Regions from separate parts of the Streptomyces sp. NPDC019531 genome, predicted to be linked through region 1. Evidence: riboswitches for the same ligand, from Rfam matches in the RefSeq annotation. Region 1 holds a riboswitch; each other region holds the start of a gene.
The links. Region 1 has a riboswitch for cyclic di-AMP ahead of ACI2L1_RS21180 (M23 family metallopeptidase). Riboswitches for the same ligand answer to the same signal wherever they lie in the genome.
Positions count from the first base shown of each region.

Region 1 (10,521 bases):
CCCGGCGGCCAGGGTGGGCAGGAGGTCGGCGAGGGAGCCGGTGCCGTACTCGGGGACGGGGGCGGTGTCGAGGGCGAGGGGTTCCGGGTGGTCCCAGGCGGCGGGCTGCGCCATCAGCGGGCGACGTCCGCGGTCGCCTCGGAGATGGCCTGGGCGAAGACAAGCGCCTGGCGCACGGTGTCCTCGCCGTCGCCGGCCTCGCTGACCCGCAGGCTGAGGTCGTCGGCCGTGGAGCTGCCGGTGTAGCCGTGGTCCGCCTCGCAGTTGGGGTCGCCGCAGGCGGCGGGCTCCAGGTCGATACGGGAGACGGCACCCCAGCCGATGGTCAGCACGACCTCACGGGGCAGGGTGCCCGGCTGGTACTGCTCGGGGTTGGCGACCACCCGGCTGACCACGACCGACGAGATCCGGCCAAGCTTCACGGACTCGGTGGAGGTGGTGGCGTACGGCGTCGGGGACGTACTGTCCGCGGCCTGCTCGTCGGTGTGGCTGACGATGAAGCGGTTGCCGGTGAGGACGAGCACGGTCACGTGCCGCCGCACCTCGTTCTGGTCGAACGTCGTCTCCTGGTGGACCAGGTACGACCGGATGGGCTCGCCGCCCAGCGCGGCCTCCACCGCCTCGGCCACGAGGGCCGGGTAGTAGCCGCTGCGCTCGATCGCCGCTCGCAGCCCCTGGGTCGTCGTACTGGTCTTGGCCATGACGTCCATCCTACGGTGGACCACTGACTGCGAGGCACCGCTCGCCGCAGCTCAGTACGCGGGGAGGGTCCGCGGGCCGAGGTCGTCGCGGGCGGGCGGCGGCGCGAGCCGTACGGAGGCGCCGAGGACGCTCAGGCCGCGCGAGGCGACGACGACCGGCTCCAGGGTGACGGCGACGACCTCGGGATGGCCGTCGACCAGCCGGGACACCCGCAGCAGGAGCTCTTCCAGAGCGGGCGTGTCGACCGGTGTGGAGCCCCGCCAGCCGAACAGGAGCGGTGCGGTCCGGATCGAGCGGACGAGGGTGGTCGCCTCCCGGTCGGTGACCGGAATCAGCCGGTGCGCGGTGTCGCCGAGCAGTTGCGAGGCGGCCCCGGCGAGCCCGAAGGAGAGCACGGCGCCGGCGGCGGGGTCGATGACGGCCCGGATCACCGTGTCCACCCCGCGTGGTGCCATGCCCTGCACCACGGGCCGCAGGTCTTCGGGCGGGCCGAACAGCTCGGTCAGCTCCGCGTACGCCCGCCGCAGCTGCTCCTCGTCCGCGAGATCGAGGCGTACGCCACCGAGGTCGGCACGGTGGCGCAGGTGCGGGGCGGTGGCCTTGAGGGCGACCGGGTAGCCGAGGGTGCGGGCGGCCTCGGCGGCGGCGTCGGGGGTGGGGGCGGGCAGTGCGCGGTGGACCTGGACGCCGTACTTGCCGAGCAGGTCGCAGGTCTCCTCGGTGCCGAGGGTGAGGCCCTGTCCGCGCGTGAGCAGGCCGTCGATCAGGGACGCGGTGCCCTTCTCGTCGATGTTCTCGTATTCGGGCACCTTGCCGGGTTCGGCGGCCTCCCGGCGCCACTGGGCGTACTGCACGGCGTCGGCGAGGGCGCGCACCGCGCGTTCCGCGGCGGGGTAGGCGGGGATGAGGCGGGGGGTGGTGGCAGGGGCGGGCTGGATTCCGGGGGCTTGCGTTCCTGGGCTGGTCGGTGCCTGGGCAGGGGCCTGGGCTCGCAGTCGGTCCAGAGCGCGGAACGGATGGTCGGCGCGGACGGCTCCGGACGCCGAGGCCGGAGAAGGCCTCGCAGATCCGCCGGCGGTCCGTGCCGCGGCGCCCGTCGCGCCCTGGGCCACGGTCCCGGGCGCCGTCGACGGTGCCGTGCTCGTCGCGGCCGACAATGCCTCCGCGAGGCCGCCCAGTTCGACGTGCACCACCAGCACCGGCTTGCCCGGCACCTGTTCGGCCGCCGTGCGCAGCGCCTCCGCCAGGGCCGCGTCCCCGGTGGACCCCGCAGTGCCGGAGGCCGAGGCGATGCCCTCCCCCACGGCCGGGATCGCCGTCACGATCACCGCGTCGCAGCCGTCGTCCGCCAACGCGCGCGCGAGGGCGGCGTGGAAGTCGTCCGGGGAGGCGGCCGTGGTCAGGTCCAGAGGGTGCGTCGGCCTTAGTCCTTCGGCCATGCACGCGTCGTACGTCAGCAGCCCCAGCGACTCGGAGTTGCCCAGGATCGCCACCTTGGGCCCTGTGGGCAGCGGCTGGCGGGCCAGCAGCAGGCCGGTGTCCACCAGTTCCGTGATGGTGTCGACGCGGATCACACCGGCCTGCCTGAGCAGCGCGGACACCGTGGCGTGCGGCAGCCGCGTGGCGCGGACCGCGTGGCCCTGCGGGGCGGTTCCCGACCCCTGCACGACGACCAGGGGCTTCGCCGCCGCCGTACGCCTGGCGAGGCGGGTGAACTTGCGGGGGTTACCGATGGACTCCAGGTACATGAGGACGACGTCGGTGTCCGGGTCGTCGTACCAGTACTGCAGGACGTCGTTGCCGGAGACGTCCGCGCGGTTGCCGGAGGAGACGAAGGTGGAGACGCCGGTCACGCCGGTGACCCCGCCGCCGCGCCGGTGCAGCCGGGAGAGCAGGGCGATGCCGATGGCGCCGGACTGGGCGAACAGGCCGATCCGTCCGGGGCGGGGAGTCTCGGGGGCCAGTGAGGCGTTCAGCCGGACGTCCGGGTTGGTGTTGATGATTCCGAAGGCGTTCGGGCCGATGATCCGCATGCCGTACGCGCGTGCGTGCCGCACGAGTTCACGCTGGCGCTCGCGACCTTCGGGGCCGCTCTCGGCGTACCCGGCGGAGAGCACGACGAGGCCCTGCACGCCGTGTGCCCCGCACTCGGCGACGACCTCGGGGACGTGCTCGGCCGGTACGGCGACCACCGCGAGGTCGACCGGACCGTCGATGTCGCGCACCGAGCGGTGCGCGGGGATGCCGTCGAGCTCCTTCTGCTCCTCGGGGAGCGCCTTGTTCACGGCGTGCAGACGGCCGGTGAACCCGGCGTCCCTGATGTTGCCGAGGACGCTGCGGCCCACGCCGCCCGGGGTGCGGCCGACGCCGACGACGGCGACGGAGCCGGGGGTGAGCAGCCGCTGCACGGACCGCGACTCGGCCCGCTGTTCGCGCGCGTACTGCACGGCGAGCGAGCGGTCGGTGGGCTCCAGGTCGAACTCCAGGCGTACGACACCGTCCTCGAAGCTGCGCTTCTGGGTGTACCCGGCGTCCATGAACACCTTGATCATCTTGACGTTGGCGGGCAGCACCTCGGCGGCGAAGCGCCGGATGCCGCGCTCGCGCGCGACGGCCCCGATGTGTTCGAGGAGAGCGGAGGCCACGCCGCGCCCCTGGTGGGCGTCCTGGACGAGGAAGGCGACCTCGGCCTCGTCGGCGGGGGCCGAGGCGGGCATGCCGTCCTCGCCGATGCGGTCGTAGCGTACGGTGGCGATGAACTCGCCGCCGACCGTGGCGGCGAGTCCCACCCGGTCCACAAAGTCGTGGTGCGTGAAGCGGTGGACGTCCTTGGCGGACAGGCGTGGGTAGGGCGCGAAGAAGCGGTAGTACTTCGACTCGTCCGAGACCTGCTCATAGAAGCTGACCAGGCGATCGGCGTCGTCGACGGTGATGGGCCTGATGCGCGCGGTGCCGCCGTCGCGCAGCACCACGTCGGCCTCCCAGTGGGCGGGGTACTCATGCCGGTCCGACGCGCTCTGCATGGGCCCCAGAGTACGGCTCGCGTACGACAACGGCGCGAGGCAGCCTGTGGGGTACGGGCGGGAGCGCACAAGGGCTCGCCAGGACGGAAGTCGGACCGAGGCCGCGGTCCGACTGCTCACCCCGGAAGGGACTTCGGGTCCTTACCGGAGACGCTTCACGTGTGGGAAACTGGTCTAGACAACCCTGAACACCGAAGGGCAGCATCACATGGCTGAGCGCCGCGTCAACGTCGGCTGGGCCGAGGGCCTCCACGCCCGCCCCGCTTCCATCTTCGTCCGGGCCGCCACGGCCGCAGGTATCCCGGTGACGATCGCCAAGGCCGACGGCAACCCCGTCAACGCGGCCTCCATGCTGGCCGTTCTCGGCCTGGGCGCGCAGGGCGGCGAGGAGATCGTGCTCGCCTCCGACGCCGAGGGCGCGGACGCTGCCCTCGACCGGCTCGCGAAGCTGGTCGCCGAGGGGCTGGAGGAGCTTCCCGAGACCGTCTGAGTCTTCGGAGGCTTGGCACCGTTAAAAACCGCGCATGGCGCCGTTTAAAAACCACCGAAGGGCTCGCCCGAATTACCGGGCGGGCCCTTTGCATTTCCCTTTTACGGGCAGCGGAAATAACCCCCCGCGAATTACCCCTCTTTGTATACGGCGCCCATGTTAATGCCGCAGACCCGTCACGTTTACAGGATGTTGCGAGGTCCTCACACGGTCCGCGCGATCGGACCCCGAGGTGAACCTCAGACGGTGCACCGCGCTGGAGCGCTCGGTGTGCAGCGCAGTGATCGTCCGCGCGCGGTCACCGTCCCCGCGCGCCACCGCGTCCACGATCGCGCCGTGCTCCGCCCAGGACTCCACCGGGTTGGCGGGTGCCTCCACCACGTACATCCAGGCGATCTTGTGACGCAGTTGGGTCAGCATCGAGGCCAGCGCGGGGCTGCCGGAGGACTGGGCGAGCGTCTCGTGGAACCAGCTCCCCAAAGAGCGCAGATCCTCGCTGTTACCACGCTTGGCCCGCTCCTGGCCCAGCCGGACCAGGCCGCGCAGCACCTTGAGATGGGCCTCGGTGCGCCGCTGGGCGGCCCGTGAGGCGCCCAGCGGCTCCAGGAGCATGCGCATCTCCAGAAGGTCGGCGCCCTCCTGCTCGGTCGGTTCCGCGACGCACGCGCCCGCGTGCCGCCGCGTCACCACGAAGCCCTCGGCCTCCAGTGTTCGCAGGGCCTCGCGAACGGGGACGCGGGAGACGCCGTAGCGGCGAGCGAGCAGTTCCTCGGTGAGCCGGCCGCCGCGCTCGTAGACACCGGCGACGATGTCGTCCCGGATCGCCGTGCATACCGAGTGCGCCGGAATACGCATGTCCGACCTCCGTCTTAATCCCCACGAAACGTCGCCGATTGACGTGTGTTCAGTGACTCTATTGCAATCAGCGGGAATTTCCGACGGCGGACCGGAATCCAGGGATATTTTTTGGACAGCAGCGGGACTGAAACGGCGAAAGCCCCGGCTCGTGGGAGCCGGGGCCTCGGGGTCTCGCGATACGCCGTCAGACGCTCACGCCGTGCGAGCGCAGGTAGGCGACGGGGTCGATGTCCGAGCCGTACTCGGCGGTGGTGCGGGCCTCGAAGTGCAGATGCGGCCCTGTGACGTTGCCGGTCGCGCCGGACAGGCCGATCTGCTGGCCCGGGGTGACCGACTGGCCCACCGAGACGCCGATGGACGACAGATGGCCGTACTGCGTGTAGGTCCCGTCGGCCATCCTGATCACGATCTCGTTGCCGTACGACCCGCCCCAGCCGGCCTCCACGACGGTGCCGCGGCCGACCGCGTGCACGGAGGTGCCGCTCGCGGCGTGGAAGTCGACACCGGTGTGGCTGCCGGACGACCAGAGGGAGCCGCCGGTCTTGTAGCCGGTGGAGATGTAGGAGCCGGAGATCGGGGCGACGAAGCGGTTGAGGCGCTCGCGCTCGGCCTCACGGGCGGCGCGCTCCTTGGCCTCGCGGATCTCCTTGGCCCGTGCCTCGGCCTTGCGCTTGGCCTCCGCGGCCGCCTTCTTCTTCGCGGCGGCCTGTTCCTGGGCCAGGGCCTGGGCGTCGATCTGCTCGGCGAGCGAGTCGCCGACGCTGACGACGGGCATGAGGCCGGTCTGTTCGACGGAGTTGTCGGCGGCGAGCGCCGGAGCGGCGATGGTGCCGATGACGCCGGTGGTGGCGAGGGCCGCGACTCCCGCCGCACGCGCGGAGGTGCGCTTCATCCGGCTGGGACGACGGTGCTTCCCGGTGGCGCAGGTGAACGCCATGTAGTGGCTGGTCCTTTCCTTCCTTCTCGCCTACCGGGTTAGCTGACGGGTTCGGAGCAGGAAGGTCTCCTACGGACCCCCTCGCGGCTCGCGCGGGCGTCCGATTCACCCCAGGGACAACGTGTTTGGGTCCCCGGCTCCCCTGGCTCGCGCCATGACGGGGACTCGGCGATGACTGTCCGGTGCCGCGGACGCGGCGCACTGCCTGAACGAACAGCCCGGATGACGCTAAGCGGGGCGGCTTTCAAGGCCCAAACGGATCACGGTTTTTGTAGCGCATCCCACAGGGCAGACAGGCAACCTCCCACCCAATTCGGACATCAAAGGGCCCTGGTGAAGCCGTCGTCACCAGGGCCCCTCCACGCGCGTGCCGCTACTCGGCGGTCACGACTACTCGGCGGTCACTACCTTGACTTCGCCGATGCCGAGGGCCTCGACGGGCTCCTTGATGGCGGCCGCGTCACCGACCAGGACCGTCACCAGCCGGTCCACCGGGAAGGCGCTGACGACTGCCGCGGTGGCCTCGACGGTGCCGGTCGCGGCGAGCTGCTGGTACAGAGTCGCCTGGTAGTCGTCCGGCAGGTGCTGCTCGACCTGGTCGGCCAGCGTGCTCGCCACGGCCGCCGCGGTCTCGTACTTGAGCGGCGCAACGCCGACGAGGTTCTGTACGGCGACATCGCGCTCGGCGTCGGTGAGACCGCCCTCGGCGAGCGTGCGCAGCACCTTCCACAGGTCGTCCAGAGCGGGACCGGTGTTCGGGGTGTCGACGGAGCCGCTGATGGCGAGCATCGCGGCGCCCGAGCCGTCCGGTGCGGACCGGAGGACCTGCCCGAACGAGCGGACGCCGTAGGTGTAGCCCTTCTCCTCGCGCAGGACGCGGTCCAGGCGGGAGGTGAGGGTGCCGCCGAGGCAGTATGTGCCGAGCACCTGCGCGGGCCACACGCGTGCGTGCCGGTCGGCGCCGACGCGGCCGATCAGCAGCTGCGTCTGGACGGCGCCGGGGCGGTCCACGATGACGACCCGGCCGGTGTCGTCGGCGGTCACCGGCGGTACGGGCCGCGGCTGGGCCGTGGAGCCGGTCCAGGAGCCGAGGGTGTCGCCGAGCAGTGCGTCCAGGTCGATGCCGGTGAGGTCGCCGACGACCACGGCGGTCGCGGTGGCGGGGCGCACGTGCTTCTCGTAGAAGCCGCGCACGGCCGCGGAGTCGATGTTCTCGACCGTCTCCTCGGTGCCCTGACGCGGCCGCGACATGCGGGAGTCCGCCGGGAACAGCTCCCTGGAGAGCTCCTTGGCGGCGCGACGGGACGGGTTGGCCAGCTCGTGCGGGATCTCGTCCAGGCGGTTGTTGACGAGCCGCTCGACCTCGCTGTCCGCGAACGCGGGCGCCCTGAGGGCGTCGGCCAGCAGGCCGAGCGCCTTGGCGAGCCGGGAGACGGGCACTTCGAGGCTGAGGCGGACGCCCGGGTGGTCGGCGTGCGCGTCGAGGGTGGCACCGCAGCGCTCCAGCTCGGCGGCGAACTCCTCGGCGGAGTGCTTGTCGGTGCCCTCGGAGAAGGCGCGCGCCATGATCGTGGCGACGCCGTCCAGGCCGGCCGGCTCGGCGTCCAGGGGCGCGTCAAGGAGCACCTCGACGGCGACGACCTGCTGGCCGGGGCGCTGGCAGCGCAGGACGGTGAGGCCGTTGTCGAGCGTCCCGCGCTCGGGAGCGGGGAAGGCCCAGACCTTGGGCTCGCCCGCCTGTGGCTGCGGGTGGAATTCCATCGCGGCGAGCTCGGTCACTTGGCCGCCTCCTCGTTCTCGTCGGTGGCTTCCACGGTGGCCGCGGACTCCGGGTCTTCGGCGCCCTGGGCGTCCTCGGGGCTCTGGGCGATCTCGGCCGGGGCGGTGGGTTCGTAGACGAGCACCGCGCGGTTGTCGGGGCGCAGCTTGGCCTTGGCGACCTTCTGGACGTCCTCGGCGCTCACCTCCAGGACACGCTGTACAGCGGTGAGGGCGAGCTGCGGGTCTCCGAACAGGACGGCGTAGCGGCACAGTTCGTCGGCGCGGCCCGCGACGGTGCCGAGCCGGTCCAGCCACTCGCGCTCCAACTGGGCCTGGGCGCGCTCCATTTCCTCCGCCGTCGGGCCCTCCTCGGCGAACCGGGCGAGTTCCTCGTCGATGGCGGCCTCGATGACCGGCACCTCCACGTCACCGGAGGTCTTCACGTCGAGCCAGCCCAGGGAGGGCGCTCCCGCCAGGCGCAGCAGTCCGAAGCCGGCCGCGACGGCCGTACGGTCGCGCCGTACGAGCCGGTTGTAGAGGCGGGAGGACTCGCCGCCGCCGAGGACGGTGAGGGCGAGGTCGGCCGCGTCGGCCTCACGGGTGCCGTCGTGCGGCAGCCGGTAGGCGGCCATCAACGCGCGCGCGGGGACCTCCTCCTCGACGATCTCGCGCAATTGCTCGCCGATCGTCTCGGGCAGGGAGCCGTCGCGGGGCGCGGGCTTGCCGTCGTGCGAGGGGATGGAACCGAAGTACTTCTCGATCCAGGCGAGTGTCTGCTCCGGGTCGATGTCGCCGACGACCGACAGGACGGCGTTGTTGGGGGCGTAGTAGGTGCGGAAGAACGCGCGCGCGTCCTCCAGCGTGGCCGCGTCCAGGTCGGCCATCGAGCCGATCGGAGTGTGGTGGTAGGGGTGGCCCTCCGGGTAGGCGAGCGCGGTCAGCTTCTCGAACGCGGTGCCGTAGGGGACGTTGTCGTAGCGCTGCCTGCGCTCGTTCTTGACGACGTCGCGCTGGTTGTCCATCGACTCGTCGTCGAGGGCGGCCAGCAGAGAGCCCATGCGGTCGGCCTCCAGCCAGAGGGCGAGCTCCAGCTGGTGGGTCGGCATGGTCTCGAAGTAGTTGGTGCGCTCGAAGCTGGTGGTGCCGTTGAGCGAGCCGCCCGCGCCCTGGACGAGCTCGAAGTGCCCGTTGCCGTGCACCTGCTTCGAGCCCTGGAACATCAGGTGCTCGAAGAGGTGAGCAAGGCCGGTACGTCCCTTGACCTCGTGGCGCGAACCGACGTCGTACCAGAGGCACACCGCCGCGACCGGGGTCAGGTGGTCCTCGGAGAGCACCACGCGCAGCCCGTTGGCCAGGCGGTGCTCCGTCGCTGTCAGGCCCCCGGTGCCTGCCTGGTCTGTGGCCGTGTGACCCATGGGCATGTACGTCCCTTCGATCTGCGGTCGCGGTCGTGGAAACCGCGGTTTTCCTGCCGGTCCTGCCACTGTATGCAAGCGTGCGGACCCTCGGTGAAGTTCCCGGGGCGCGTACGCCCACAGCGGATCGCGTAGCCTGCGGGCAACCGTGAGCAAGGCGCTGCGTGGGCGCCGGACCGGGCGGCTCAGCCGGGTCCTGGCCCGGACTGTCAGTGCCGCGGTCCACAATGGTCCGCGTCAGAACCCGTTCACGCTTCAGACAAGAGTGAGCCAAAGGGCCGACGTGAGCGACCCGTAGGCAAGCGCCAGAAAAGAGGAGCCGGCAGCGATGGCCCGCCGCAGCACGAAGACCCCGCCGCCCGACGACTCGTACGAGGAGCGGATCCTCGACATCGACGTCGTGGACGAGATGAAGGGCTCGTACCTCGAGTACGCGTACTCGGTCATCTACTCCCGCGCGCTCCCGGACGCCCGCGACGGACTCAAGCCGGTGCACCGCCGCATCGTCTACCAGATGAACGAGATGGGCCTGCGCCCGGATCGTGGATACGTCAAGTGCGCGCGCGTCGTCGGCGAAGTGATGGGCAAGCTGCACCCGCACGGCGACGCGTCGATCTACGACGCCCTGGTGCGCATGGCCCAGCCCTTCTCGATGAGCGTTCCGCTGGTCGACGGCCACGGCAACTTCGGTTCGCTGGGCAACGACGACCCGCCGGCCGCCATGCGGTACACCGAGTGCCGAGCCGCCGAGGCCGCGAGCCTGATGACGGAGTCGATCGACGAGGACACCGTCGACTTCGCGCCGAACTACGACGGCCAGGAGCAGGAGCCGGGCGCACTGCCCGCCGCCTTCCCCAACCTCCTGGTGAACGGCTCCTCGGGCATCGCGGTCGGTATGGCCACCAACATGGCGCCGCACAACCTCACCGAGGTCATCGCGGCCGCCCGCCACCTGATCCGCTACCCGAACGCGGATCTGGACGCCCTGATGAGGCACGTCCCGGGCCCCGACCTGCCCACCGGCGGCCGGATCGTCGGCCTCTCCGGCATCCGGGACGCCTACGAGACGGGCCGCGGCACCTTCAAGATCCGGGCGACGGTCGCCGTCGACACAGTGACGGCACGCCGCAAGGGTCTCGTCGTCACCGAGCTGCCCTTCACGGTCGGCCCGGAGAAGGTGATCGCCAAGATCAAGGACCTGGTCGGCGCGAAGAAGCTCCAGGGCATCGCCGACGTCAAGGACCTCACCGACCGCGCGCACGGCCTGCGTCTCGTCATCGAGATCAAGAACGGCTTCGTGCCGGAGGCGGTCCTGGAGCAGCTCTACAAGCTGAC
Region 1 is NZ_JBJDQL010000017.1:75,510-86,030, forward strand. It holds gene ACI2L1_RS21155 (alkaline phosphatase family protein) at 1-114, opposite strand, end outside; gene ACI2L1_RS21160 (DUF5998 family protein) at 114-701, opposite strand; gene ACI2L1_RS21165 (GNAT family N-acetyltransferase) at 753-3,725, opposite strand; gene ACI2L1_RS21170 (HPr family phosphocarrier protein) at 3,934-4,215, shown strand; gene ACI2L1_RS21175 (GntR family transcriptional regulator) at 4,375-5,070, opposite strand; gene ACI2L1_RS21180 (M23 family metallopeptidase) at 5,258-6,010, opposite strand; cyclic di-AMP (ydaO/yuaA leader) riboswitch at 6,024-6,191, opposite strand; gene ACI2L1_RS21185 (M16 family metallopeptidase) at 6,401-7,789, opposite strand; gene ACI2L1_RS21190 (M16 family metallopeptidase) at 7,786-9,186, opposite strand; gene ACI2L1_RS21195 (DNA topoisomerase (ATP-hydrolyzing) subunit A) at 9,515-10,521, shown strand, end outside.

Region 2 (10,521 bases), on a different contig from region 1:
TCGTCGAAGTCGAGGGCGTTGGCCTCGCGCAGGCGCGACTGGTACATGGCGTAGGCCTGGGCGAGGGTCTTCTCGAAACCGTCGGTGGCCTGCGCTGCGAAGTCCTCCTCGTCGATCAGCTCGTTCTTCAGGTTGCTGATCTTGGCGCTGAAGGACTTCGGCGGGTACCGCTTGGGGTCGAGGTCCAGGTCGCGGCAGACCAGGGCCATGAGCCGCTTGGAGTCGGCGGCGTCGTAGATCGAGAAGGAGGAGGTGAACCCGAGCTTCTTCGACTCCCTGCGCAGGATCCGCACGCACGCGGAGTGGAAGGTCATCACCCACATCGCGTTGGCGCGCGGGCCGACGAGCTGCTCGACACGCTCCTTCATCTCGCCCGCGGCCTTGTTGGTGAAGGTGATCGCGAGGATCTGGCCGGGGTGGACATGCCGCTCGCCGAGGAGGTGGGCGATGCGGTGGGTGAGCACCCGGGTCTTGCCGGAGCCGGCGCCGGCCACGATGAGCAGCGGGGTGCCGGAGTGCACGACGGCTGCACGCTGGTTCTCGTTCAGCCCCTCCAGGAGCGCGGCGGGGTCGATCGCCGGGCGCGGGGCGCCGTCGCGGTAGTAGGCGTCCCGGTCCGGCGGCACGTCGAACTTCCCGCCGAACAGATCGTCCGGAACCGGCTCCGGTCCGTGCTCGTCCTCGGGCGGCGGCGGGGGTTCCCCCTCGTGCCCGCGAGGGGCTTGGAGGTCCGCCAGGAAGCTGTCGTCAAAGAGGCTGCTCATCGCTCTCCGAGTCTAGGGTGCCCCACTGACAGCCCGCTGCCGCCCCGAGAACATCACCGGAACCGGGTGCTCGCGAAAGGGCCTCCCTCAGAACCCGAGGATCTTCCAGACCTGGCCGCCCGGTGTCCTCCGACCGTCCAGGACCGTGCCGTCACGGTCCGCGATCGACCAGGCCGAGACGTAGACCTTGCCGTCGTGGGGGTCCACGGCGACGCCCGCAGGGAACGGCACCTTCACATCGGTCCGCTTGCCGTGCGAGACCTTGGTCACGACACCCGCGAAGAGCTGGCTGACGTACATCTGGCCGTCGTCGTTGAAGGCGAGGCCGGTGATCGAGCCGAAGCCGGACTTCCAGCCGAGGATCCTGCCGGTCCACGGATCGACCTTCCACACGCGCGCGGTGGGCCTCGCCGCCTCGCCGTTCAGTTCGCCGACGTAGAGCTTGCCGTCGGGGCCGAGCGCCAGGGACGTCGGCACGGACTGGTTCCCGTCGTGGTCCGGGAAGACCGTGAAGGGCCGCGCCTTGGCGTGCGGCGAAACGACGACCAGGTCGTTCCCGGCAGCATCCGCGACGATCTTCCGTCCGTCGGGGAGCGCGAGGACGGCGTACGGGTTGGACTCCACGGACGCCTTGTGCGGGTTGTACTTCAGCTCTACGGCGGTGATGTCCGCGGCGATCCTCGCCTTGCCGTGCCCGACGTGCAGCAGCTTGCCGAGAGTGTTCCAGGGCGGCTTCGTCGGCACCCCGGCTTCCGGCGGGGCGTAGGTCTCGACGCTCCAGAGCTCGCCGTGGAACGCGGAGACGCCGTCCACGCCGGTCGCGAAACCGCCGTCGGGGGCGGCGCCCGACGGGAGCCCCTGCACCACCCTGCGGTGCTTCCACGCGCCCCCGTCCCAGTAGATCTTGGTGACCGCGGAGCTGAGCCCAATGCAGGTCTCGCCCTCGGGGCCCTCACCGACGCACTTCCCGCCGCCCCGGCCCGCCTCGCCGACGTACACGTGCCCGTCGGCGTAGGAGAGCTGGCGCGGGTTGTCGAGACCCTTGGCGATCACACGGACCACCGGCTCGCCTCCACCGTGCCGCGCCGTCGCCGCAGCGGGGGCGATGCCCGCGGTGGCGGCGAGCGCGACCGACGTGGCGACGACGAGTCCTGCGCGCATCCTCATGGCCGTACCCCTCCAACCGGGCCGCGGCACCCCACCGCGGCTGGCTGGAAGCTAGACCCATGAAGCGGGCGGACGTCGCCACTCCGGTGAAAATACGCCCAAGTCATGGCAGATCACTCCGGATTGGCCACGCGGAGCGACGTTTGGGACCAAGGTCACGAAAATGTATCGGGCATATCGAACATCAACCTTCACACGGGCCACACCCGTTGGTTACGGTTCCGAGCAGGCCGTACGACCCCCACCGGCGAACGTCGCCGGGCCGCACGGCCTCCGCCGAGTCCGCAGCGCCGCCGCGCGCCCGGAGCCGGGGACCCACCGAACTTGGGGTGAATCGGCCGACTCCCGCGCACGGGAGCGCCGTAGGGCAACCCTTCCGAACCACCCGCCCGAACCCGACAGCTAACCCGGTAGGCGGAGCACTGGAAGGAGTCGCCTCCCTTGGCGTCGCACCGCAAGTCGCGTCCCGCTGGTACGCGCGTAGCAGGCATACGGACCCCGGCCCTCGCGACGGCCGCCCTCACCTCCGTGGCCCTGCTGTCCCAGACGGCCAACGCCGCGCCGGCCGATGACAAGCCGAGTCTCGAAGAGGTCGAGAAGAAGGTCGACGACCTCTACCGCCAGGCCGAGTCGGCGACCGACAACTACAACGCGGCCAAGGAGAAGACGACCAAGCAGCGCAAGCAGGTCGACACGCTCCTCGACGACGTCGCCCAGCGCACCCAGAAGCTCAACGAGGCGCGGGAGGAGCTCGGTGCCTTCGCCGCCGCCCAGTACCGCACCGGCGCCGCCGCGCCCGACACCGCGACCTTCCTGCTCTCCGACACCCCGCAGGACTACTTCGACCAGACGCAGCTGATGGGTCGTTTGACGAGCCGCCAGAAGGGCGCGGTCGACGACTACGTCTCCGAGCAGTCCGCGACGATGAAGAAGCGTCAGGAGGCCTCCCAGAGCCTTCAGACGCTCACCGAGACGCAGAGCGACCTCAAGACCGCCAAGGCGACCGTCCAGAAGAAGCTCGCCGACGCGCGCGACCTGCTGTCGGAGCTGACGGCCCAGGAGAAGGCTCGTCTCGCGGCGATCGAGAAGGAGAAGCAGGAGGCGGCGGCCCGCAAGGCCGCGGAGCTGGCGCAGCAGCAGGCGGCCGCGGAGAAGGCCGCCCAGGAGGCGGCTCAGCAGGAGAGCTCGTCGAGTTCGAGTTCGAGTTCGTCCACGACGACCGACTCCTCGTACGCCACCAAGGCCGCCAAGGCGCTCGCCTTCGCCCGCGCGCAGATCGGCAAACCGTACGTCTGGGGCGCCACCGGTCCCGACTCCTACGACTGCTCGGGCCTCACCCAGGCCGCCTGGAAGGCCGCCGGCGTCTCCCTCCCCCGCGTCACCTACGACCAGGTCAACGCGGGCACCACGGTCTCGCTCGCCGATGCCCAGCCGGGTGACCTGGTCTTCTTCTACGACGACATCAGCCACGTCGGCCTCTACATAGGCAACGGCATGATGATCCACGCCCCGAAGCCGGGCGCGTACGTCCGCGAGGAGTCGATCTACTACGACGGCGAGTCGGCGATCCACAGCGTGGTGCGGCCGGCCTGAGGCGCCGCCCATAGGGCGGGCCTCGCGAGGCGCAACCATTGCGCGGCTCGCCGGCCACCGCGTCCCTCGCGACGCACCCGGAGACGCGCACGCCTCCCCGGGTGCGGGAGGGGTCAGACGCGCCGCACGCGCGCATGGAGGGGTCGGAAGCCGCACGCGCGCGCGTGGCCCGCTCCCTCGCCCGCGCGATTTCCGCACGCGCGCGTGCGCGCCCCGCCCGCGCGGCACACCGAGCTTCCTAGCATCGGCCCCATGTCCGGTACCTCCCCGCACTCCCCCCTGCGCGTCTGGTGGACGCAGCGCCCGCCCGCGGCCGGGGCCGCCGTGATAGCGACCGGCATCATGTCGGTCGGGTTGCATCTGACCGGCTACGAGACGCTGTCCCGGTTCGCCCTGGTGATCGGCTGCGCGGCCTGGCTGGGGCTGGCGGCCGACTTCGCCGTACGGCTGCTGAGGGAGCGCGCGCGCTGGGTCGCGGATGCCGAGACAGCGGGCGCGTTGACGGCCGTGGCGGCGACCACGGTCCTGGGCACCCGTTTCTCCGCGCTCGGTTGGCAGACCCTCGCCGAGGCGCTGCTGGCGCCTGCCGCGGTGCTGTGGCCGGTGCTGATCGTGATCGTCGTGGGCCGCTGGAAGCGGCGGATGCCCGGCGCGGTGTTCCTCGGCTGTGTGGCCACCCAGGGCCTCGCGGTCCTCGGCGCCACGCTCGCCGCGGCCGAGTCGGCGACCTGGCTCGCGCACACCGCGCTCGTGCTGTTCTGGCTCGGCCTGGTCCTCTACGGCGTCGCGCTCTTCCGCTTCGACCTGCGCCAGGTGCTGGACGGACCCGGCGATCACTGGGTCGCCTGCGGCGCGCTCGCCATCTCGGCGCTGGCCGGCGCGAAGCTGATCGCGGCCGACAGCGCGCACCTGTACCTGTGGAACGACGACGACCACGGCGTCCTGCGCGCGGTCACCATCGCCCTGCTGGTGCTCGACCTGGCCTGGTACGCCGTACTGCTGGTCGCCGAGTTCGTGCGCCCGCGCCTGCGTTACGACGGGCGCCGCTGGGCCACCGTGTTCCCCATGGGCATGACCGCGGCAGCGACCCTGGCCGTCTCCACCGCCGTGGACGTCCCGTGGCTGAGGACGCCGGGTGAGGTGCTGCTGTGGATCGCGGTGGCAGCCTGGCTGCTCGTCGCCGCGGGGGCGGTCGCCGAGGCGCGTGCCGCCGTCAGGTCCACAGGACCGCGATGAAGATGTTGGCCGTGGTCAGCGCGCCGACCAGGCCGAACAGGCCCTTGTCCACCTTCTCGTCGTCCCGCTTCACATAGACGAGGCCGAGGATCACGATCAACAGGGCCAGCTTCACGCCGATCTTGATGTTGTTGACATGCTGGTCGTCGGCCTGGTTGAGGCCGACCAGGATCATCCCGGTGACCAGCATCGTCGCGGCGCCGTGCAGCATCGCGGGGACGAACCGGGCGGTGCCCTGGCCCATCGCCTTCATCTGCGTGAGGAAGCCGCCGAGCAGCGAGGCGATGCCGATGATATGCAGGCCGACGAAGAGATGGATGAGTACGTCCATGAGGCCGGAGCCTATTCCGGGGCGCGAGGGGCACCCGCACCGACCCCTTGAGTAGATCTTGCATATATGCGACCCATAGCACCCTGCACTCCTCATGGGCCCAAAATCCCGACTTCGGTCAACGCACCGAGCGAAGTCGACGACACCGGCCCGGGATCACGGTCACCTTCGGTCACCTCGCGGTCCCCTGGCGGCAGTTCCGCACAATGCGTTACCTCCCGGACACGGTCAGGTTTAGCGTCCTCCACCAGGTGACCGGCTCCCCACCGCCGCCCGGGCCAGGGGCGGCAGTCGGCCACCACCGCCGAGAAGGTCCGGCGGCGGTCCGCTCCCCCTGTGTGGGCCGCCGCCGGACGCGCAAACCGCCCCGGGCGGACGTACGGCCGCTCCCCCTGGCGTCGTACGGCCGATGAGCCCCGGGGCGGGCGGTCGACGAAAGGACGTGCAGTCCACGTGGCAGCGCACCGCAAGCCCCGTCAGCGCTCGGTCGGCGGCCATACGGTCCGTACGGCAGCGACGATCGCCCTCGCGGGGGCGGCGACGGCGACGGGCTTCGACGGGACCGGACACGCCGAGCCGCAGCTCACGCCGGCGCAGGTCAAGGCGAAGGTGGACCAGCTGTACCAGGAGGCGGAGGCCGCCACCGAGAAGTACAACGGCGCGAAGGAGAAGGCGGAGGCGGCCGAGAACCGGCTCGGCACCCTGCGGGACGAGGCGGCCCGCAGGACGGGGCAGCTCAACGAGGCGCGGGACGCGCTGGGTTCGATCGCCGCGGCGCAGTACCGCGGCGGCGGACTCGACCCCGCGATGCAACTCGCCTTCTCCGACGATCCCGACGGCTACCTGAACGGCGCCGAGTTCGCCGAACGGGCCGGTACCCGTCAGGCGACCTCCGTGGCGAACGTTCGCCGACAGCTGCGGGAGATCGAGCAGTTGCGCGGGGCCGCGCACATCGAGCTGACCTCGCTGAGGTCACGTCAGGCGGAGCTGAAGCGCAACAAGAAGACCATCACCGGCAAACTGGACGAGGCCCGCCGACTGCTGTCCCGGCTGCCGGCCGAGGCACGACCGGGGTTCGGGGAGGACAGCGCTCGCGCCTCACGGGCCTCGACGGGCACGCGCGACGAACTGACGGCCCCCGGCGCGGCCACCGCGGCAGCCCCCAACTCCCGTGCCGCGGCAGCCGTCTCCTACGCCTACGCCAAGCTCGGCAGCCCCTACGTCTGGGGCGCCACTGGCCCCGACGCCTTCGACTGCTCGGGCCTCATCCAGGCCGCGTACCGCTCCGCGGGCATCTCCCTGCCCCGCACGACCTACGCCCAGATCGACGCCGGCCAACGCGTCTCCCGCTCCGAACTCCTCCCCGGCGACCTGGTGTTCTTCTACTCCGGCATCAGCCACGTCGGCCTCTACGTCGGCAACGGCCGCATGGTCCACGCCCCGAACCCGTCGGCACCGGTGCGGGTGGCGCCGATCGACGAGATGCCGTTCGCGGGGGCTACTCGGGTGGTGTGAGCGCCCCCGGGGTACGTGGTCAGACCAGCCGCCGTGCCGTCGCCCACCGCGTCAGCTCATGCCGGTTGGAGAGCTGCAGCTTCCGCAGCACCGCCGACACATGCGACTCGACCGTCTTCACCGAGATGAACAGCTGCTTGGCGATCTCCTTGTACGCGTAGCCCCGGGCGATGAGCCTCAGCACCTCCCGCTCGCGCTGGGTGAGGCGGTCCAGGTCCTCGTCGACCGGTGGCGCGTCCGTCGAGGCGAACGCGTCCAGGACGAAGCCCGCGAGCCTCGGCGAGAACACCGCGTCGCCCTCCTGGACGCGGAAGACGGAGTCGACGAGGTCCGTGCCGGTGATCGTCTTGGTGACATAGCCGCGCGCACCTCCCCGGATCACTCCGATCACGTCCTCCGCCGCGTCCGAGACGGACAGGGCGAGGAAGCGGACGGGCTGCTCGGCGTCGGCCATCAACGGGGCGCAGCGGCGCAGCACTTCGACCCCACCACCGCCCGGGAGGTGAACGTCGAGGAGGACGACCTCGGGGCGGGTCGCGGTGATGACGGTGACGGCCTGGTCGACGTCCGCCGCCTCCCCGACGACCTCGACGCCGGTCTCCTCGGTCCGGCCGATCTCGGCCTGGACGCCCGTACGGAACATGCGGTGGTCGTCGACGAGAACCACGCGCACCCGGCGCCCGTCCGCGCCCTCGGTGACCTCCGCCGTGCCGTTCGCCTCGTCGCTCATGACGTCTTCTCCGCCCTCTCCATCTCCAGCTCGACCTCAGTGCCGCCGTCCGGCACCGCACGCAGCCGGGCCGTGCCGCCGTGCCGCTCCATGCGGCCGATGATCGATTGTCTGACACCCATCCGGTCGGCGGGTATCGAGTCGAGGTCGAAACCGGGGCCGCGGTCCCGGACGGACACGAAGACCGTACTGCCCTCGACCTCGGCGTAGACCTGTACGGCGCCGCCCTCGCCACCGTACTTGGCGGCGTTCACCATTGCCTCGCGCGCGGCCTGCATCTGTGCGCCCGTTCTCTCGTCGAGCGGGCAGTCGCCGACGACCACGACCTCTATGGGGACGCCGTGCTTGTCCTCGACCTCCGCCGCGTTGCGCCGCACGGCGTCGGCGAGGTCGGTGGGTTCGTCGGCCTCGTCCTTGCCGGTGCCCTCGGGTTTGTAGAGCCAGGTGCGCAGGTCGCGCTCCTGGGCACGGGCGAGGCGGCGCACCTCGCTCGCGTTCTCCGCGTTGCGCTGGATCAGGGTCAGGGTGTGCAGCACCGAGTCGTGGACATGGGCCGCGACCTCCGCGCGCTCCTGGGCGCGGATGCGCATCAGGCGCTCCTCGGAGAGGTCCTGCGTCATACGGACGAGATACGGGCCGGCGAGAAGCGTTATGCCGACCAGCACCGCGAGGGCCGCCTGGAGCACGGAGCCGAGGTGGGCGGCGGAGCCCTGCAGGACGAAGACGCCGGAGACGCCTGCGGTGACGAGGAGGACACCGCCCGCGGCCCGCAGCAGGGTCAGGGTGCGCCGACGGCGGCCCACCTCCATCCAGCGGGCCCGGCGGGCATTGTCCGCCTGGCGCCAGACGAGGGCGACGCCCGCGCCGACGAGGACGGCCGGCCAGAGGTAGGCCCTGGCGCCGTTGCCCACGTTGACATTGCCGACGAAGACCATGGCCACGACGACCATGAGGAGCAGGGCGACGATCTGGCCCTTGTCGGGCCGACGGGTGACGAGTCTGCGGCGGCCGTCCGGCGAGGTCTCGGTGGAGACCAGGGACGGGGGCTTCTGCCCGCCGACCCCGCCGACGCCGAGCGGCACGAAGAACCAGAACGCGGCATACAGCAGGGCGCCGAGTCCGTCCGCCATGAACAGGCCGACGAAGACCAGCCGCACCCAGATCACGGGCAGCCCGAGATGTCCGGCGAGCCCCCGCGCCACACCACCCAGCCAGCGTCCGTCACTGCTGCGGTAGAGCTTGCGCGGCGGCCGCGGTTCTACGAGTGGCGCTGCTGCGGCTTCCGGCATGCCATCGATGGTCACACGGCCGGGGTGCGGGGGCATCAGGGTTGGCCCCCGAGACTCCCCTGATCTTCGAACGGCGCGCCTTCCGAACGCTTCCCTCCCCCCTCTCAGGGCCGATATCAGGGTCCGGCCAGGGTCGTTCCGACTCCCGTCAGGCCCTCACGCCCGTCACCATGGACACATGACAGATCACCAGCACGCCACGGGCGCCGGATCCGGCGGAGGCCCGGACCCGAGCACCGGCCCAGGCGCGGGCGCCCCCGCCGACACCGGCGCGGACCTGCACGCGCACGGGCGAGCGGGCGCGCGGAAAGAGGGGAAACAGGGGAAAGAAGAAGAAGGAGGAGGCACGACAGCGGGCACGAACACCGCCCCCCTCGGGGACCGGGAACCGACCGACACCCCCACACCACCGACCACACCACCGCCTCCGCCTCCGCCTCCGCCCGCGCCCCAGGACCCGGCACCCGCCCAGGACACGGCCCCCACCCCCCTCCACTTCCGCCGCAACCGCCCGCACAAGCTGCTCGCCGGCGTGTGCGCCGGGCTCGGGCGGCAGTGCGACATGGACCCGGTGATCTTCCGGATCACGCTGACGGTGCTGTCGGCGACCGGCGGCATCGGCCTGATCTTCTACGGCCTCGCCTGGCTCTGCGTCCCGTACGACGACGAGGACGAGAACGAGGTGCGCAAGCTGCTCACCGGCCGGGTCGACGGCCAGGCCCTCACCGGCGTGCTGTTCGCCCTGGTCGGCTGCGGAGTGTTCCTCACCATGCTGGGCAACACCGGCGTGGTGACCTTCGCGGTGGTCCTCTCCCTGCTCCTCGCGGGCGCGGGGTACTGGTCGCGCAACCGCGGCACCCCCGACCCCGATCCCCTCTCCGCCCAGGCCGTGGCCGACGCTCCGCCGGAGGCCCAGGCCCCGCCGGTGCCCGCCGGCTACCCCTCCTGGTGGCGCGACCCCATCGTCAAGGACGGCACCCACGTCGGAGGCACGGGCTATCTATGGGGTCCGAGGGACTCCCGCGACCGCGACATCGCGGCGGCCGTCAACATCGGCCGCGACGTCTCCTGGAACCGCCGCGAGGACATCCGCGCGGCCTACACCGACCGCCCCAAGCCGCGCGGCCCCCGCTGGATCGGCGGCTGGGTCTTCCTGCTGGCCCTGCTGGCGGGCGGCCTCGGCACGGGAGCGACCTGGGAGGACCACGCCCTCGGCACCAGCCTGCAGACCGGTCTGTCCTGCGCGCTGATCGTCCTGGGCCTGGGCATAGCGATCAGCTCCTTCCTGGGCCGTACGGGAGCGGGCTCGATCTTTCTGGCGATCGTCATGGCGGGCCTGCTGGCAGCCTCCGCCGCCCTGCCGAAGGACATCACCACCCGCTGGGTCCGCACGAACTGGACACCGGTGGCGGTGAGGGACGTCCGCCCGGAGTACGAACTCGGAACCGGCGTGGGCACCTTGGACCTGACCCACCTGGACTTCACCAAGGGCCGGACCGTGACGACCGAGGCCGACGTCGGAGTGGGCCGCCTGGTGGTGATCGTGCCGCCGGACGTGACCGTGAAGGCGACCATCGACGTGGGAGTGGGCGACATCCAGTTGCCGGGCGACGAGCAGGAGGACGTGGACGTGGAACCCGGCAAGCACAAGGAGGTCACCCTGACACCGGTCTCGGGCGCCAAGAACACCGCCACTCTCGACGTCGAACTGCGGGTGGGCATCGGCCAGGCGGAGGTGAGCCGTGCTGCGTCATGAGTTCAGGCCGGGAAAACTGGTCGCCGGCTTCTTCCTCGTCATCGCGGGCATCACCTACGCGGGTGACGCGGGCGACGCCTGGGACACCCCGTGGTTCGCGGTGATCCCCATCGTCGTGGGCGGCCTGTGCCTGGCGGGCG
Region 2 is NZ_JBJDQL010000010.1:149,656-160,176, reverse strand. It holds gene pcrA (DNA helicase PcrA) at 1-764, opposite strand, end outside; gene ACI2L1_RS15425 (ScyD/ScyE family protein) at 852-1,931, opposite strand; cyclic di-AMP (ydaO/yuaA leader) riboswitch at 2,196-2,365, shown strand; gene ACI2L1_RS15420 (NlpC/P60 family protein) at 2,373-3,524, shown strand; gene ACI2L1_RS15415 (tellurite resistance/C4-dicarboxylate transporter family protein) at 3,777-4,760, shown strand; gene ACI2L1_RS15410 (hypothetical protein) at 4,738-5,091, opposite strand; gene ACI2L1_RS15405 (NlpC/P60 family protein) at 5,545-6,606, shown strand; gene ACI2L1_RS15400 (LuxR C-terminal-related transcriptional regulator) at 6,626-7,336, opposite strand; gene ACI2L1_RS15395 (PspC domain-containing protein) at 7,333-8,661, opposite strand; gene ACI2L1_RS15390 (PspC domain-containing protein) at 8,804-10,381, shown strand; gene ACI2L1_RS15385 (hypothetical protein) at 10,368-10,521, shown strand, end outside.
Region 2: it holds a riboswitch for cyclic di-AMP, as region 1 does, so the genes downstream of both, ACI2L1_RS15420 (NlpC/P60 family protein) here and ACI2L1_RS21180 (M23 family metallopeptidase) in region 1, are expected to answer to the same signal.

Region 3 (10,521 bases), on a different contig from region 1:
TCGGTGAGGAGTGGTGTTTTCCGTGGTGTCCATCTGACCAAATCGGCCATGAGCATGCGTCACCCCTCGGGGCCAACTCCGCGTACACCTGGGGTATGACACGACATGCGGTCGACCCCTACGACCCGTAGGGGACGCCCCTCGCCCGGTGGCCGGCTCGACGGGAAGCCGGGCGATCAGCCTCGCGGGAACACGTGGTCGGCCCGGCCCGGCACCCCGACGATCGCGCCCGGGCTGCCGGGGCCGGCCGGTGCGACCCGCCTAGGGTGTTGGGCCGCGGGACCTCCACGGTGTCGGCGAACAGACCGTGGTACCGACCGGACCGGGTGGGCTTGAGGACGGTGACCTCGTGGAGCCGGCCGCGGACGGCTCCACCCGCAAACCCGGCGGTCGGCAGGCTCTTGAGGCGCTTCGAGAACCGGGGCGCTAACCCGCCCGGTGGACCACCGCGTCACACAGCTCCATCAGGGCCGCCCTCGCGGCGCACTCCCGCAGCGGGGCCAGTGCCGCGCGCGCGTCCTGGGCGTACTGCACCGTGTCCCGACGGGCCTGGTCGAGCGCGGGGTGCGTACGCAGCGCGGCCAGCGCCTCCGCGTGCCTGGCGTCGTCCGTGAGGTCGGAGTCGAGCAGCTCGCACAGGGCGATGTCGTCGGCCAGGCCGAGCCGGGCGGCCCGCTCCCGCAGCCGTAGCACCGGCATCGTGGGGATGCCCTCGCGCAGGTCCGTGCCCGGGGTCTTGCCGGACTCGTGGGAGTCGGACGCGATGTCCAGGACGTCGTCCGCGAGCTGGAAGGCCACGCCGAGGCGCTCGCCGTACTGGGTCAGGACGTCCACGACCGTCTCGTCGGCGCCGGACATCATCGCCCCGAAGCGGCACGAGACCGCGACCAGCGAGCCGGTCTTGCCGCCGAGCACGTCGAGGTAGTGCTCGACCGGGTCCCGGCCGTCCATCGGCCCCGCGGTCTCCAGGATCTGGCCGGTGACCAGGCGCTCGAACGCCTCCGCCTGCACCCGGACCGCCTCGGGACCGAGGTCGGCCAGGATGTGCGAGGCCCGCGCGAACAGGAAGTCGCCGGTCAGCACGGCCACCGAGTTGCCCCAGCGGGTGTTGGCGCTGTCGACCCCGCGGCGCACCGCGGCCTCGTCCATCACGTCGTCGTGGTACAGCGTCGCGAGGTGGGTCAGCTCCACCACCACGGCCGAGGGCACCACACCCGGTGCGTAGGGATCGCCGAACTGGGCGGCGAGCATCACGAGCAGCGGCCGGAACCGCTTCCCGCCCGCGCGCACCAGATGCTGGGCTGCCTCCGTGATGAAGGGAACCTCGCTCTTTGTGGCTTCGAGCAATCCCTCCTCGACAGCCGTCATTCCGGCCTGGACATCGGCTTCCAGAGCCTGGTCCCGCACGCTCAGCCCGAACGGCCCGACGACGGTCACGAGGGGTCTCCTGTCTGCTGGTGTCTACTGGCGGTTACGCGGAATGTCGATAGGTCGCTGCCATCACTCAAGTCAGCGTATCCGGTCGCCTTTGGATCACCGATAGCGCCCGCCCCGTCCATGCCAGGCGGTATCGGATCACGACCGGTATGTTTTTGATCGCCTGAAAAGAACGGATATCTATCGACTTGTAGGGAAGTAGCCGCCCGTGTCCCGGACCGAAGTCGATATCGAGCCAGAAGAGCCCGGGCAGCCCGGCGGCAGCCCTCCTCCCGAGGACGACACCGCGTTCTTCGGGCGGCCCAAGGGCCTGCTGACCCTCTCCGGTCTGGAGGTCTGGGAGCGCTTCTCGTTCCTCGGCATGCAGGCCATCCTCGTCCTGTACTTCGCCGACACGGTGGCGAGTGGCGGCATGGGCATGTCGGCCGGAACCGCCGCCTCCGTCTCCGCGGCCTACGGCACCCTCGTCTACCTGGTCTCGGTCGCCGGCGGCTGGCTCGCCGACCGCATCCTGGGTTCGTACCGCGCGGTGCTGTGGGGCGGCGTCCTGATCGCCTGCGGCCACTACGCGATGGCCGTCCCGACCGGGATCATGACCTGGGTGGGCCTCGGCCTCATCAGCGTCGGCGCCGGACTCCTGAAGCCCCACGTGGCCACCATGGTCGGCAAGCTCTACGCCACCGACGACGACCGCAGGGCCGCCGGGTTCGCGCTGTACTGCATGGCGATCAACATCGGCGCCTTCGCGGGCCCGCTGATCACCGGCTGGCTCGGCGACCACAGGGGCTGGCACTGGGGCTTCTCGGCGGCCGCGATCGGCATGACGTTCGGTCTTGTCCAGTACGTCCTGGGCCGTCGGCACCTCGCCGGACGCAGGAACGCGGCGGAGTTCGCGCTCGCGCCTCAGGCGATGCGCAGGGCCGTTCGTCTGATCATCGCCGGAACGGCAGCCGTCGCCCTGGTCGCCACCCTCCTCGCCCTGGCCGGTCGGCTCACCATGGACCGCTTCGTCGACCTGCTCACCCTGATCTCGGTGATCGCCCCGGTCGTCTACTTCACGGTGATGTTCACGAGCCCCCGGGTGACTCAGGAGGAACGCGGCCGCCTGAGGCCGTACATCATGCTCTTTCTGGCCTCGACGGTCTTCAACTTCATCCTGTTCCAGGCCTGCTCGACGATGATGCTGCCGGCCTCGACGAACGCCGAGACGACCATCCTCGGCTTCGGCTTCCCGGCCGGTTGGTACGCCTCCGCGCTCGGCGCCTTCGAGATCGGTCTCGCGCCCTTCGTCGCCGCCCTGTGGGTCCGGATGGGCCACGGCCAGCCGCATGCCTCCAACAAGATCGCGATCGGGGTCGTACTCGGCGGTCTGTCGTTCCTGCTGATGGTCCTGCCGACCAGCGGGCACGGCGACGACTACCTGATGTCGGCCTGGTGGATCGTCGGCTCCTACTTCCTGCTGGGCCTCGGCGACATCCTCCTGGAGACCTCCGGCATGTCGGCCACGACCAGGCCCGCCCGGACCCGCGACGCCTGCTTCGGCGTCAACGGCGCGATCGCGGCGGCCGCGGGCCTCGCCGTGAGGGCCGCCGCACCCTGGCTGCGCCGCACCATGCACCCCGTCCACTGAGGTCACCCGATGAGCATCCACATCCGTACGTCCTTCCCCTACGACACGGCCCACGAGGACGTCCGCATCCTGCTCCCGGACAGGACGCGCCTGTACGCGCGCGTGTGGCGACCCCTCACCCCCGAACCGGTACCCGCGATCCTCGAATACCTGCCATATCGCCTCACCGACTGGACAGCGCCCCGCGACTGGCAGCGCCACCCCTGGTACGCGGGCCACGGCTACGCGTCCGTCCGCGTGGACGTGCGCGGGCACGGGAACAGCGAGGGCATGCCGGGCGACGAGTACTCGGCCGTGGAACTCGCCGACGGGGTCGAGGTGGTCAACTGGCTGGCCGCACAGCCCTGGTGCGACGGCAGGGTCGGCATGTTCGGCATCTCCTGGGGCGGCTTCAACTCCCTCCAGATCGCGGCCCTCGCACCCGAGCCGCTCAAGGCGGTCGTCACCGTCTGCTCCACCGACGACCGCTATGACAACGACGTGCACTACATGGGAGGTTCCGTCCTCGCGGTGGACATGCACGCGTGGGCGGCGACCCTGCTCGCCTTCGTCTCCCGGCCGCCGGATCCGCTCCATGTCGGCGACGTCTGGCGGGACATGTGGCTGGGGCGCCTCGAAGCCGTGGATCCGTTCATCCACACCTGGCTCGGCCACCAGACCCGCGACGACTACTGGCGGCACGGCAGCGTCTGCGAGGACTACGGCGCGATCGACGCGGCCGTCCTCGCGGTGGGCGGCTGGCACGACCCGTACCGCGACACGGTGCTCAGACTCGTCGAACACCTGCCGCAGGACCGCGTCCGCGGCCTGATCGGCCCCTGGTCCCACCAGTACCCCGACCGCGGTCTGCCGCCCGGCCCGGCGATCGGCTTCCTCCAGGAGACCCTGCGCTGGTGGGACCAGCATCTGAAGGGCGTCGACACGGGCGTCATGCGGGAACCGCTCCTGAGGGCCTACGTCAGCGACTCCCACCCCCCGGCCACGGTGTACGGCACCCTGCCCGGCCGCTGGGTCGGCGAGCCCGGCTGGCCCTCCCCCCACGTCACCACGGTGTCGTACGGCCTTCAGGGCGCCCCTGTGCTGGTCCGTTCCCCGCAGCACACGGGCGTGGACGCGGGCCGTTTCTTCCCCTTCGGCAACGATGCCGACCTGCCGCCGGACCAGCGGGAGGAGGACGCCCGCTCGGCCTGCTTCGAGTTCGCGGTGGGCGAGGAGACGTGGGTCCTCGGACGGCCGCGGGTGCGTCTCAGGGTGACCTCGGAGGTGTCGCGCGGGCAGGTCGTCGCGCGGCTCTGCGATGTCGCCCCGGACGGGTCCTCGACGCTCGTGACCCGGGGTGTGCTGAACCTCTCCGCGCGCCATGGCAGGGACCGGGCCGTGCCCTGGGAGCCGGGGGCCACCCAGGAGGTGTCCTTCGAGCTGAACGGCATCGGACACGCCTTCCCGCCCGGCCACCGCATCCGGCTCGCCGTGTCCTCGGCGTACTGGCCGTGGATCTGGCCGCAGCCCGAATCGCAGGCCGGGTTCACTCTGGAGCCCGCGGGGAGTTTCCTCGAACTGCCGGTACGCGCGCGTGAGACCTCCTCGGACATCGCCTTCGACGAGCCGGAGCAGTCCGCGCCGCTCGGAGCGAACCAGCCCGTGACGCTCGACGAGCCGCGGCCCGAGCGCCTGGTCGTGCGTGACGTGGCCAAGGGCGAGTGGCGCCTTGAGGTCGACCCCCGTTACGGCGGCACGCGCGTGTACCCCGACGGGCTGGAGTTCACCGAGGACGCGCTGGAGACGTACACGATCGACGAGAAGGACCCCTTGTCCGCCCGTGCCCGCTCGGACTGGTCGATCCGGCTGCACCGCCCGGAGCTCGCCTGGGACACCACCGTCCGGACCCGCTCGGAGATCAGCTGCGACAGGACGGACTTCCTCACCTCGAACGAGGTGATCTGCACCGACGGCGGTGAGGTGGTCTTCCACCGGACGTGGGAGAAGCGGATCCCACGGACGGCCGGTTGACTATGAGTTGGGCATTCTTGCCCGTTTTGCACGTCTTGCGCATGGGCGTGACTTGGCTCACCCGGATCAACGGATCGACGCATATCCGGAATTCACCGATCCGCCTTTTCCCGCGCACCAGTTGAGGCTTGCGACCGCAAAGGATCAAGTGCCCCAAATACCCCCGACCAAGGTCAATAAGCACGTCATGTGAATTCGCCACTTGTTCCGGACATGTGCTCTCGCATACGTTCCCGGCCTGTCGGGTGGACGCCGAATCCTGCCACCGCCCGCACACCCACCGAGAAGCCATGGCAGGAGCGGGGGAACCAGGTAAGCCGCCGGACCGGACGTCTTCGGACATACCGGTACGGCTCGGGGTGAAGCCATGCCTTTCGCGGGCATGACCGGGCAACTCCCGCCCGAACCCGACAGCTCACCTCGCAGGCGACGGAGAGGAACTTCGCCATGCCTGCTGCCGCTCAGCACCGCACTCCCCGCACAAGCCGTCTCGTCCGCAAGCTCGCCATCGCCGGCACCGGAGCCGCCGTACTCGCGCTCCCCCTCATCGGCGCGACCACCGCGTCCGCGGCCACCCCGACCGTGCAGACCGCGAGCACGCTCGGCTACGCCAACAACCTGGACGGCTGGATCCGGGCCTCCCTCGCCGTCATGGCGGAGCACGGGATCCCCGGCTCCTACGACGGCATCTACCGCAACGTCATCCGCGAGTCCTCCGGCAACCCCTGGGCCATCAACAACTGGGACTCCAACGCGGCCGCCGGCACGCCCTCCAAGGGCCTGCTCCAGGTGATCGACCCGACCTTCAACGCGTACCACGTGGCCAACACCTCGTGGGACCCGTACGACCCGGTCGCGAACATCACCGCGGCCTGCAACTACGCCGCCCAGCGGTACGGGTCCATCGACAACGTGTTCGGCGCGTACTAGGAACTACGCCGCACTGAACAGTCTTTCGAGGACGACGGCGATGCCGTCGTCCTCGTTCGACAGGGTCACCTCGTCGGCCACGGCCTTGAGTTCGGGGTGGGCGTTGGCCATCGCGACGCCATGGGCCGCCCAATCGAACATGGGGATGTCGTTGGGCATGTCCCCGAAGGCGATCGTCGACTCGGGCCCCAGGCCCAGGTGTTCGGCGGCCAGCGCGAGGCCCGTCGCCTTGGTGATGCCGCATGGCTGGAGTTCGACGGTCCCGGGTCCCGACATCGTGACCGTGGCCAGCGAGCCCACCACCGAGCGCGCCGTCACCGCCAACTCGTCGTCGGACAGGTAGGGGTGACGCAGCAGCACCTTGCTGATCGGCGCGCACCACAGGTCGTCGCGCCGTCCCACCCGCACGGCGGGCAGGGTCGGGTGGGGCATCAGATACCCCGGCTCGATGAGGGTGAGCCCGTCGACGCCGTCCTGGTCGACGGCCGCGTACACCTGGCCGACCTCGGCCTCGATCTTCCCGAGCGCGGTCTCGGCCAACTCCCGGTCCAGGGTGACCGACCAGAGCAGACGGTCCGCGCCGGCGTCGTACACCTGCGCGCCCTGCCCGCACACCGCGAGCCCCGTGCTGCCCAGGTCGTCCAGGAGCGGCCGCACTCTGGGCGCCGGCCGTCCCGTCACGACGAGATGCCGGGCCCCGCCCGCCGCCACCCGCGCGAGCGCGGCCAACGACCGGTCGGAGAGGGTGTCGTCGGCGCGCAGCAGCGTTCCGTCCAGGTCGGTGGCGATCAAGGAATATGCGGTGGAGGCGGCCATGATCAGAGAATACGGATGGTTGGCCCCTCCGACTCGACGGGAACCGGACGGCTGCTGCTTTCACATACGTTGACGGGCGTTCCGGTTCCGGGTGGTGCGGCAGACCGGGTGCGCCGGGGAACCACGCACGGCCGACGCGAGGTATGCCCCCCGCTCGGCCCTCGCCCCCTGCTCCCGTACTCCCCCACCCCCCTACTCCTCTACTCCCCGCGGAGCGCCTACGCCGAGTCCCGCACCACCAGTTCCGTCGGGAGGATCACTCCGGCCGTGTCCTCGCCGGTGATCTGGGCGAGGAGCATGCGGACCATCTCGGCGCTGATGCGGTCGAAGGGCTGGCGCATGGTGGTGAGGGCCGGGGCGAGGGCGGTGGCCGCCGGGGAGTCGTCGAAGCCGCCGACAGCGATGTCGCCGGGGACCGAACGCCCGGACTGCTGAAGGACGTTGACGACGCCGAGGGCCATGAGGTCGGAGGCGACGAACACGGCGTCCATGTCGGGGGCCTGGGACAGCAGCCGCCGGGCCGCCCGTTCGCCGCCGCTGCGCCGGAAGTCGCCCTCGACCACGAGCGCCGGGTCGTACGGCAGGCCCGCATCGGCGAGCACGTCCCGGTAACCGGCGAGGCGGTCGGGGCCGCCCGGCATGTCCAGCGGCCCGGTGACCATGCCGACGCGGCGCCGCCCACCGGCGAGCAGATGGCGGACCATCTCCTGCGCGCCCTCGCGGTCGGCGGCCGCCACGTAACTCACCTTGGAGCCGAGTCCTATCGGCTTGCCGCAGACCACCAACGGGATCCCGGCGTCGTGGAGTTCGGCGGCGACCGGGTCACCGCTGTGGTTGGACAGCAGCAGCACCCCGTCGACGTGACCCGAAGTGATGTACCGGGTCAGCCGTCGCCGGTCGTCGTCGCTCTCCGCGAGCATCAGCAGCAATGGGATGTCGTGCTGGGCGAGCCGTTCGGTGCAACCCCTCAGCAGGATGTTGAAGTTGGGGTCCTCGAAGAACTTCTCCTGCGGTTCCGTGAGCAGGAACGCGACCGAGTCGGAGCGTCCCGTGCTGAGGCTGCGCGCATGCCTGTTGACCACGTAGCCGGTCTTCTTGATGGCTGACTCGACCGCCCGCCGGGCGGCGGGCGAGACGTAGTGGCCGCCGTTCAGGAAGCGGGAGACGGTGCCCCGCGACACGCCCGCCTCGCGGGCAACGTCGTGGATGGTGGGGGGCCTGCGGCGCCCGTTCGCACTCGTGGTCATGTTCCTCGTTAGCAAGAGAAGGGATGTTCAGGCCTTGACCGAGCCGCTCAGCAGGTCCAGGGACCAGAACCGCTGGATCACCAGGAAGAGCGCGATCAGCGGAAGGATCGCCAGCAGACATCCGGTGATGACCAGGGTGTAGAGGGCCGGCTGCGAGGCGCCCTGGGCGAGCAGCGTGTAGAGGCCGAGAGTGATCGGGAACTTCTCGTCGTCGGCGAGCATGACGAAGGGCAGCAGGAAGTTGTTCCAGATCCCCACGAACTGGAAGAGGAACACCGTGATCAGGCCCGGCATCATCATCGGTACGGCGATCCGCGAGAAGATCCTCCACTCGCTCGCGCCGTCCATCCGGGCCGCCTCCATGAGCTCGGCGGGCACCGACGCGGCCGCGTAGATGCGGACCAGGTAGACGCCGTACGGCGACAGGATCGACGGCAGCAGCATCGACCAGTACGAGTCGGCCATGCCCAGCTTCGACAGCAGTAGGTACTGCGGCACGGCGAGCACGATGGACGGCACCAGGACGCCGGCCAGGATCATCTTGAAGATGGCCTCGCGGCCCCGGAAGGCGAACCGGCCGAGCGCGTAGCCGCCGGCGGCGGAGACCGCGGCGGAAAGCAGGGCGCCGAAACCGGCGTAGAAGGCCGAGTTGGCCATCCACCGCCAGAAGATGCCGTCCCTGTAGGCGGTCAGGTCGCTCAGGTTCTGGAAGAAGCCGCTGCCGGGGGCGAGGGTGAAGGTGGAGAAGAGCTCCGACCGGTCCTTGGTCGCCGCGATGACCACCCAGGCGATGGGGATCAGGCAGTACAGCGCGCCGAGGATGAGCACGATCGTGGGCACCCAGGCGGTGCGGCGTGCCTTGCCGGTGGTGTCGGCGGTGAGGGTGAGGGGGGTCATGCCCGGTCCTCCCGGGTGTAGCGGTCGGAGATGCGCAGCAGGGTGAAGGAGAGGACGAACGTGGCCAGGGCCAGGACGACCGCGGTGGCGGAGGCGCCGTAGATGTCGGACTGCAGGAAGGCCTTGTCGTAGATGGCCATGAGGGGGCTCCACGAGCTGGGCAGACCGTTGGTCAGGGGCTTGAGGGCCATCGGCTCGGTGAAGACCTGGAGGGTGGCGATCACCGAGAAGAAGAAGGTGAGCACCAGGGAGGGCATCACGATCGGGATCTTGATCTTCAGGGCGATGTGCAGGTCGGTCGCGCCGTCGATCCGGGCCGCCTCGTAGATGTCCGGCGGGATCGCCCTGAGCGCGGTGTAGATGACGATCATGTTGAAGCCGGTGCCGCCCCAGACCGCGATGTTCGCGAAGGAGAGGTAGAGGTTGCCGCCGTCGAACAGGTCGGGCTGCGGAAGGCCGAACTTGTCGAGCAGGTAGTAGAAGGGGCTGACGTCCGGCAGGTACAGGAAGCCCCACATGAGGGCGGCGATGATGCCCGGCACCGCATACGGCAGGAAGATCATCAGCCGGGCGAAGGGCGCGCTGCGTGCCTTCGGGGTGTCCAGCATCAGCGCGAACAGCAGCGCGAGGCCCAGCATGGTCGGGATGACGATGAGGCCGTAGCCGAAGGCACGCAGGACGCTGTGGCCGAACTCGGAGTCGTTGAGGACGTCGGTGTAGTTGCCGATGCCGTTCCAGACCTGCTGCCGGGCGCCCTTGCCGAGGCCGATGCCCTTGACCTGGACCTTGTGCAGGCTCAGCCAGATCGCGTACCCGATGGGCACGACGGTGAAGGCGGCGAAGAGGGTGAGGGTGGGCACCAGGAACCAGTACGGTGCGCTGCGGCCACGGCGGCGGGGGCGGCTGGGGCGGACGGACTGGGCGGTGCCGGTGCCGTCCGCCAAGGGCCCGACCTCGGTGAGGTCGGAGCCCTTGAGCGGAGCGCTGGTCATGCCTCGGTCACCTCGAAGCCCTGCTTCTTCATGTCGCCGAAGGTCTTCGACTGCATGGTGGCGAGTGCGGAGTCGAACTGGGACTCCTTCTTCGCCTTGGTGGCCTTGCCGAAGGCGTCCTGGAAGGTGGTGTAGGCCGTGTTGACGTTGGGGCCCCAGGCCGCGGTGGCCGTGGTGGCGGCGATGTCGCCGGCCGTGGTGTAGAAGTCCGCCTGGTTCGAGAAGAACTCGGGCGTGGTCAGGACGTCCCCGGACTGGCCCTTCGTGGCGGCCGGGTAGATCGCGACCTCCTTGACCAGGGCGGCCAGCGCCTCCGGGTCGGTGTTCAGCCAGGTCGCGAACTTGGCGGCGGCCTCGGCGTGCTTGGAGTCGGTGGAGACACCGGTGGAGGAACCGCCCCAGCTGCCGGTGACGTTCTCGCCGGACTTCCACTGCGGCAGCGGGGCCATGCGCCACTTGCCCTTGGTGTCGGGCGCGGAGGAGACCAGCACACCGGGCGCCCAGACGGCGGAGACCCAGGCGAGGTGGGTGCCCTTGTTCAGGGCGTTGTTCCAGGCCGGGG
Region 3 is NZ_JBJDQL010000008.1:85,508-96,028, forward strand. It holds gene ACI2L1_RS12780 (polyprenyl synthetase family protein) at 427-1,437, opposite strand; gene ACI2L1_RS12785 (peptide MFS transporter) at 1,646-3,067, shown strand; gene ACI2L1_RS12790 (CocE/NonD family hydrolase) at 3,083-5,077, shown strand; cyclic di-AMP (ydaO/yuaA leader) riboswitch at 5,318-5,521, shown strand; gene ACI2L1_RS12795 (transglycosylase SLT domain-containing protein) at 5,525-6,007, shown strand; gene ACI2L1_RS12800 (HAD family hydrolase) at 6,011-6,823, opposite strand; gene ACI2L1_RS12805 (LacI family DNA-binding transcriptional regulator) at 7,042-8,070, opposite strand; gene ACI2L1_RS12810 (carbohydrate ABC transporter permease) at 8,098-8,967, opposite strand; gene ACI2L1_RS12815 (carbohydrate ABC transporter permease) at 8,964-9,959, opposite strand; gene ACI2L1_RS12820 (ABC transporter substrate-binding protein) at 9,956-10,521, opposite strand, start outside.
Region 3: it holds a riboswitch for cyclic di-AMP, as region 1 does, so the genes downstream of both, ACI2L1_RS12795 (transglycosylase SLT domain-containing protein) here and ACI2L1_RS21180 (M23 family metallopeptidase) in region 1, are expected to answer to the same signal.